One region of the Clostridium sp. FP1 genome, then DNA from elsewhere that is predicted to be linked to it. Evidence: riboswitches for the same ligand, from Rfam matches in the RefSeq annotation. Region 1 holds a riboswitch; the other holds the start of a gene.
The links. Region 1 has a riboswitch for FMN ahead of G9F70_RS02355 (ECF transporter S component). Riboswitches for the same ligand answer to the same signal wherever they lie in the genome.

Region 1 (3,381 bases):
GGCACAGGGAAGCCCTTTGTAACCGTATCTACCTTAGATTCCTTAGCATTTAACTTAGCATATACAGATGGCATTGTCTGTCCTATACTAGATGCACTGCGGGATAATGTTTATACAGCCTTATATACTTTTAATAATTGCGAGCTTAACCGCATCACTGACTATATAAATATTTCTATAGATGAATTAATAAATATGCTTAAAGAGAAGAACTGCAATATTTCTTTTGTAGGAGATGGTGTTCCGAAATTCAGAGAAAAACTTATAGAACACTTTCCCAGGGCCAGATTTGCGCCAGCTCATTTAAATTTAGCTAGGGCATCATCCCTAGGAGAATTAGGTCTTAAGTTATTATCTAAGGGAACAGTGGATGATTTATACGGGTCAGTACCTATTTACCTTCGAAAACCTCAAGCAGAGCGAGAGTACGAAGAAAAGATGAGGCAAAATAAAAATGAATAGCGATTTTAAAATTTGCCCAATGGACAAATCGTCTATTAAATCTATCCTCAATATTAGTGAATTAAGCTTTCCTATTTCTTGGAGTTTAGAATCCCTAGAAAGTGAATTAGATAATAAATTTGCTAAATATGTAGTACTCAAGAAGGGTGATTCTATAGTAGGTTATGGAGGCATGTGGTTAATTATAGATGAGTCCCATATTACTAATGTTGCAATTCATCCTGATGCCCGAGGCCACGGTGGTGGAGATTTAATCGTAGAAGCCTTATTTAGAATTTGTAGAAAGCAAAAAGTAACAGCTATAACCTTAGAAGTTAGAAGTTCAAATTTTCTTGCTATAAACTTATATGAAAAACATGGCTTTGAAAAGGTAAGCGTTAGACCTCATTATTATGAAGACAACGGAGAAGATGCAGTAATTATGTGGAATCGTAATCTATAACATAAGCCATGAAAAATATTAATTAGTAAAGGGGTGCCTATAAAAATAGGTACCCCTTTACGCTATGCCATTGTTTTTTATATTTTTGACTGATAATTACCTCGTCTGTTTTTGTATTCTCTCTCTACATTTTCTTTATGAAGTATAGGAGAAACACTTTTATATAGCGCTAGAGTTACTGATGATACTACTATTCCTTTAATAAAAGTAAAAGGAATAATTGACCAAATAATGAAAGAATTCAAATCCACAATATTATGATTTATTTTTGATCCCATTCCTACAACAGCATCTATTGGGAATCCTAATACACTTTCATATAGCGGTAGAACAACAAAATAATTTAATATCCCTGCAAAAATTGACATACAAATTACTCCTATTAATAATGCAACAATAGCTCCACCCTTGTTTTTACGAGCCTTATATATATATCCAGATACTAATACTAAACTTGAGCCTAATAAAAAATTTGCTAGTTCTCCAACGAAAGCTGTTTTAGTAGCTAGCAATCCATGTAATATATTTTTAATGAGTTCAATAATAACTCCTGCTATTGGTCCTAATGCAAAAGCCCCTAGAAGCGCCGGCAGATCGCTGATATCAAATTTTAAGAATTCCGGAAATATAGGTATTGGTAATTCAATGTACATCAAAAGAAAAGCCATAACAGATAAAAGTGAAATTTTAATAAGTTTAACAAGTTTTTCGTCTCTCATTTTTATACCCCCTAATTGAATATGTCTTCTAGGGATGGATATAATAAAAACCCTGACATAGAACTATGTCAGGGCGAATTCGCATATATCACATCTTCTTTTATCCAGACTTTACTGTCGGCTTCGGAATTAAACCATCACCCAAGGGTGCTGTCTTAACGACTTCGGAAGGAAAATCACCTTCCGAAATGTCGTTAAACCGAATCTGCCTTTCGGCTCGCGGGCTTTACCGCCGGTGGGGAAATTCGCCCCGCCCTGAAGATTATCAAATTTTATTTTATAATTTAATTATATCTACATTTAATAAAAAAAGCAACATACAAATTATATATTTTTCATAGATAAGGATATTCTTTTCCTTTTCTCATCAACGTCTAGCACACTAACCTCTACTATATCTCCAACTGTAACTACATCCAATGGATGCTTTACAAATTTATCTGATAGCTGGCTTATATGTACTAAACCATCCTGGTGAACTCCAATATCAACAAAAGCTCCAAAGTCAGATACATTTCTAACTGTACCCATAAGTTTCATCCCTGGTTTAAGATGAGACATTTGAACTACACCTGTTTTTAATAGTGGCTTAGGCAATTCTTCTCTTGGATCTCTACCCGGCTTTTTAATTTCTTTAATAATATCTTTAAGAGTTGGGACTCCTATTTCTAATTTTTCAGCAAGCTCATTTAGATTAATATTTTTAACTCGCTCATCCATATCTTTAAAATTTAGTGATTTAAGATCTTGTTTTGTATATTGCAGAAAATCCAGCATTTTTTTTGTAGCATTATATGACTCAGGATGAACTGAAGTATTATCTAAAAACTCTTTGCTCTCCATGACTCTTAAAAATCCCGCACATTGCTCATATGCCTTAGCGCCTAATCTTTTCACTTTTAATAATTCTTTTCTAGCTATAAATTTACCATTTTCTTCTCTATAGGCTACTATATTTTGAGCTATTGCAGCATTTATCCCTGATATATAAGATAATAGTGAAGGAGTTGCAATATTAAGATCTACTCCAACGGCATTAACACAGTCTTCAACTACTCCTTTTAAAGATTCATCAAGTTTTTTAGGCGTTACATCATGTTGGTATTGTCCAACTCCAATAGCTTTAGGATCAATTTTCACAAGCTCCACTAAAGGATCTTGAAGTCTTCTTCCTATGGAAATAGCACCTCTAATAGATACATCTATATCCGGGTATTCTTTTGATGCAAGCTCTGAAGCTGAATATACGGATGCACCTGCTTCTGAAACTATAACATAGTACAAATCTTTTGAGCATTCTTCTTTAAGTTCTTTAATTATCTGAGCTAGAATTTCTTCAGACTCACGACTAGCAGTTCCATTACCTAAGGATATTACTTCTACATTGTGCTTATTTACTAATGCTTTAATAATACCTATGGATTTTTGTACACCATCCTTACTACCCGCAGTAGCATATACCGTAGCTATATCCAAAACCTTTCCTGTATCATCTAGAACTGCTATTTTACACCCAGTTCTAAACCCAGGGTCAAATCCAAGCACTACCTTCCCTTTTATAGGTGATTGCATTAAAAGAGCTTTTAAATTAGCTTTAAATATTTCAATAGCACCTATTTCACCTTTTTCTGTGAGTTCTGACCTTATTTCCCTTTCAATTGATGGAAATATAAGTCTTTTTACAGAATCAACTATACTTAGTTCTATATACTTATCAGTTTCATTATTTTCCTTTAAACATTTATCTCTTAAGTACTG
Region 2 (3,381 bases), 3.6 Mb from region 1:
CTATAACAGCATCAATACGATCAGCATTTAAATCTAGTAGAGCTTCTGTATTGTTTGAGTACTTCTTCACCTCTTTTAATGAACTAGAAAGCTGGGAATCTGAACTTAGAGCAGTTTCACTGCTACTACCCATTTGAAGACCTACAATTTTATCCTTTAAATCAATCTTACTCGAAATATTTGATTTGTTTTTTACAATAATTATTTGTTTGTTTTGAAGGTATACTTTAGAAAAAGCAATTTGTTCTTTTCGCTTGTCTGTTATGGTTAATCCATTCCATATAGCATCAATGTCTTTATTATTTAGACTTAATATAACACCATCCCATTCTACAGGCTTAAAGGTTACGGCTACGCCCATTCGCTTGCCTACTTCTTTTGCCATATCGATGTCAAAGCCTACGATTTCACCACTCTTATTTCTAAAGCCCATTGGTGGAAAATTATCATCAAGACCAATTATTAGTTCTTTCTTTTGTTTTATATCACTTAATGAGTTATCTGTAGAAGGTGTACTTCCACAAGCCGTTAAAATAGCGGTGGAAAGTATTGCCACCATTAATAATTTTAATTTATTTTTCATTTTCAACACTCCTTTATTTATCTTTTGTACAAGCTATAAATATCATTTTACTTTAACACGTTAACTTTGTAAAGTAAAAAAGCAAAAATAAATATAATAGTAGTATAAATCTCTCTCCCGGTGGAAAATATAAATTAAGAAAGGGAGTGTTTTAAATGACTGTAAAGCAGAAACTTACAAATGAGCAATTATCTTCAGTAGGAATAAAAAGAACAGATAATGACAAAGATATGCGTGACAATGATGTAAATATAAAAAATAGTGAGACAAGAAATAAGAAAAATAAATAAATATGAACATTATAAAGAGCCATTATTTAAGGTGTTAAATAAATGGTTCTTTATTTTTATTATATATTTATTCACTTGACAGTAAAATCACAAAGTGCTATTCTTAAGTTGAAAATTGAATAGATCCTTCAGGGTAGGTGAGATTCCTAACCGGCGGTATAGCCCGCGAGCCGAAAGGTAGATCTGGTTGAATTCCAGAGCCGACAGTAAAGTCTGGATGAGAGAAGGAGAGTAATGATAGATATAAGAGAGTTTTATTAACTATGAAGATAGTTGTGAAGATGCTTTTGTATTTTGATATTAAATATATTAAGCTTATTAAGCCCTGAAAACATTGTTTTCAGGGCTTTTATTAATTTAGGCACATTAAAACAAATAACAAGCTAGTAATTTATATGATTTTATTTCTTGAAAATTATGCATACTAAGAAAAGAGATACCGAGTAAAAATTGCACTACAATTATAGAATTAGGGGTGGTATATTGGACAATTATTATATGAATAGAGCACTTGAATTATCTAAAAGAGCAGTTGGTTTTGTAAATCCAAACCCACTAGTGGGTGCTGTTATTGTAAAAGACAATAAAATAATTGGTGAAGGCTATCATGAATATTTTGGCGGAGCACATGCAGAAGTAAATGCTTTTAAAAATTCAAAGGAAGACGTAGAAGGTGCAACCATGTACGTAACTTTGGAGCCTTGTTCTCATTATGGTAAAACCCCACCTTGTGCTGATGCTATAGTGAGAAATAAAATATCTAAAGTGGTAATTGGAATGATAGACCCAAATCCACTGGTGGCAGGCAAAGGTATAGAAATCCTTAGAAGTAGCGGTATAGAAGTTACTACTGGCATAATGGAAAAAGAAATAATGAAAACAAATGAAATTTTTATAAAGTACATAAGTTCGAAACAACCCTTTTGTATAATGAAAACTGCTATGACGATAGATGGAAAAATAGCCACTTCTAGTGGGGATTCAAAGTGGATAAGTAATGAAAAATCTAGAGCCTATGTGCATGAATTAAGGCAAAGGGTATCTGGAATTATGGTGGGGATTGGAACAATCCTTATGGATGACCCAGAACTTACTACAAGAAGAGATGGTTTGCTTAGCCTAAACCCTACAAGAATAGTTATAGACAGTAAGGCAAGAATACCCTTAGAGGCAAAGGTATTGCAAGGTGATGAAAAAACAAAAACTATTATAGTTACAACAGAATTTGCTGATAAGAGTAAAATCGAAGCTATAAAACAAAAGGGCGCAGAGATTATTGTAACTCCTAGTAAAAATAATTTGGTAGATTTGAAGTATTTAATGATAGTACTAGGTGAAATGGGAATAGATAGTATTCTACTCGAAGGTGGAAGTACTTTAAATTATTCTGCAATAGAGGAATGCATTGTGGATAAAGTTATTACTTTTATTTCTCCCAAAATATTTGGAGGGACTTCTGGTAAAACACCAGTAGGTGGCAAGGGCGTAGAGCATGTGGAAGATTCTATTGTGCTTTGTGATGCCGAAGTAACTAGATTTGATGAGGACATCATGATTGAGGCTTATGTAGTGAAAGTTTAAAGTTATTATAAAGGATGTGAATAGATGTTTACAGGTTTGATTGAGGAAATTGGTGAGATACTATCCATAGGAAAAGGTGCGAGATCTGCGAGAATCACCATAAAAGCCACAAAGATTTTGGAAGATACAAAGATTGGAGATAGCATTAACACCAATGGAGTGTGTCTTACTGTAACAGAATTTAATAAAAGTAGCTTTAGTGTAGATGTTATGGCTGAAACTATTAGAAGTAGTAATTTAGGGAAATTAAAACCGGGCTCCCTCGTTAATTTAGAAAGAGCACTTAGAGCTAGTGATAGACTAGGAGGTCATATAGTAAGTGGACATATTGATGGAATAGGAACTATTCTAGATATTTATAAAGAAGACAATGCCACTTGGGTGGCTATAGAAACTACAGCGTATATATTAAAGTATATTGTACATAAAGGTTCAATAACCATAGACGGAATTAGTTTAACTGTTGCATATGTGGACGCCCAAAAATTTAAAGTATCGATTATACCTCATACAAAAGGTGAAACTACTTTATTAAACAACAAGATAGGTGATGTGGTTAATCTTGAAAGTGATATTATGTCAAAGTATATTGAAAAACTATTGAAATATGGTGAAGCTCCAAAAGAAAAGAAAGCTATTAGTAGGGATTTTCTTATGGAAAATGGATTTTAATAAATCGTTTCACAGTATAAAGTAATAATAATAAAAATTAAGGGGTGTAAAGATGTTTAAATTTAATACTATTGAAGAAGCACTAGAAGATGTTAAAAATGGAAAAATGATTGTGGTAGTAGATGACGAAGATAGGGAAAATGAAGGAGATATAATAATAGCTGCGGAAAAAGCTACTAAGGAAAATATAAATTTTATGGCTACTTATGCCCGTGGACTTATATGCATGCCTACAACTAAAGAAAGATTAGATAA

Region 2: linked by a shared signal. The riboswitch ahead of ribD (bifunctional diaminohydroxyphosphoribosylaminopyrimidine deaminase/5-amino-6-(5-phosphoribosylamino)uracil reductase RibD) and the one ahead of G9F70_RS02355 (ECF transporter S component) in region 1 are both predicted to bind FMN.

What each region holds. Positions count from the first base shown of each region.
Region 1 covers NZ_JAAMNJ020000001.1:468,547-471,927, reverse strand. The annotation lists gene tsaB (tRNA (adenosine(37)-N6)-threonylcarbamoyltransferase complex dimerization subunit type 1 TsaB) at 1-462, shown strand, start outside; gene rimI (ribosomal protein S18-alanine N-acetyltransferase) at 455-904, shown strand; gene G9F70_RS02355 (ECF transporter S component) at 982-1,623, opposite strand; FMN riboswitch at 1,712-1,890, opposite strand; gene G9F70_RS02350 (Tex family protein) at 1,948-3,381, opposite strand, start outside.
Region 2 covers NZ_JAAMNJ020000001.1:4,087,782-4,091,162, reverse strand. The annotation lists gene G9F70_RS19690 (amino acid ABC transporter substrate-binding protein) at 1-583, opposite strand, end outside; gene G9F70_RS27105 (hypothetical protein) at 739-873, shown strand; FMN riboswitch at 994-1,106, shown strand; gene ribD (bifunctional diaminohydroxyphosphoribosylaminopyrimidine deaminase/5-amino-6-(5-phosphoribosylamino)uracil reductase RibD) at 1,357-2,454, shown strand; gene ribE (riboflavin synthase) at 2,479-3,126, shown strand; gene G9F70_RS19675 (bifunctional 3,4-dihydroxy-2-butanone-4-phosphate synthase/GTP cyclohydrolase II) at 3,179-3,381, shown strand, end outside.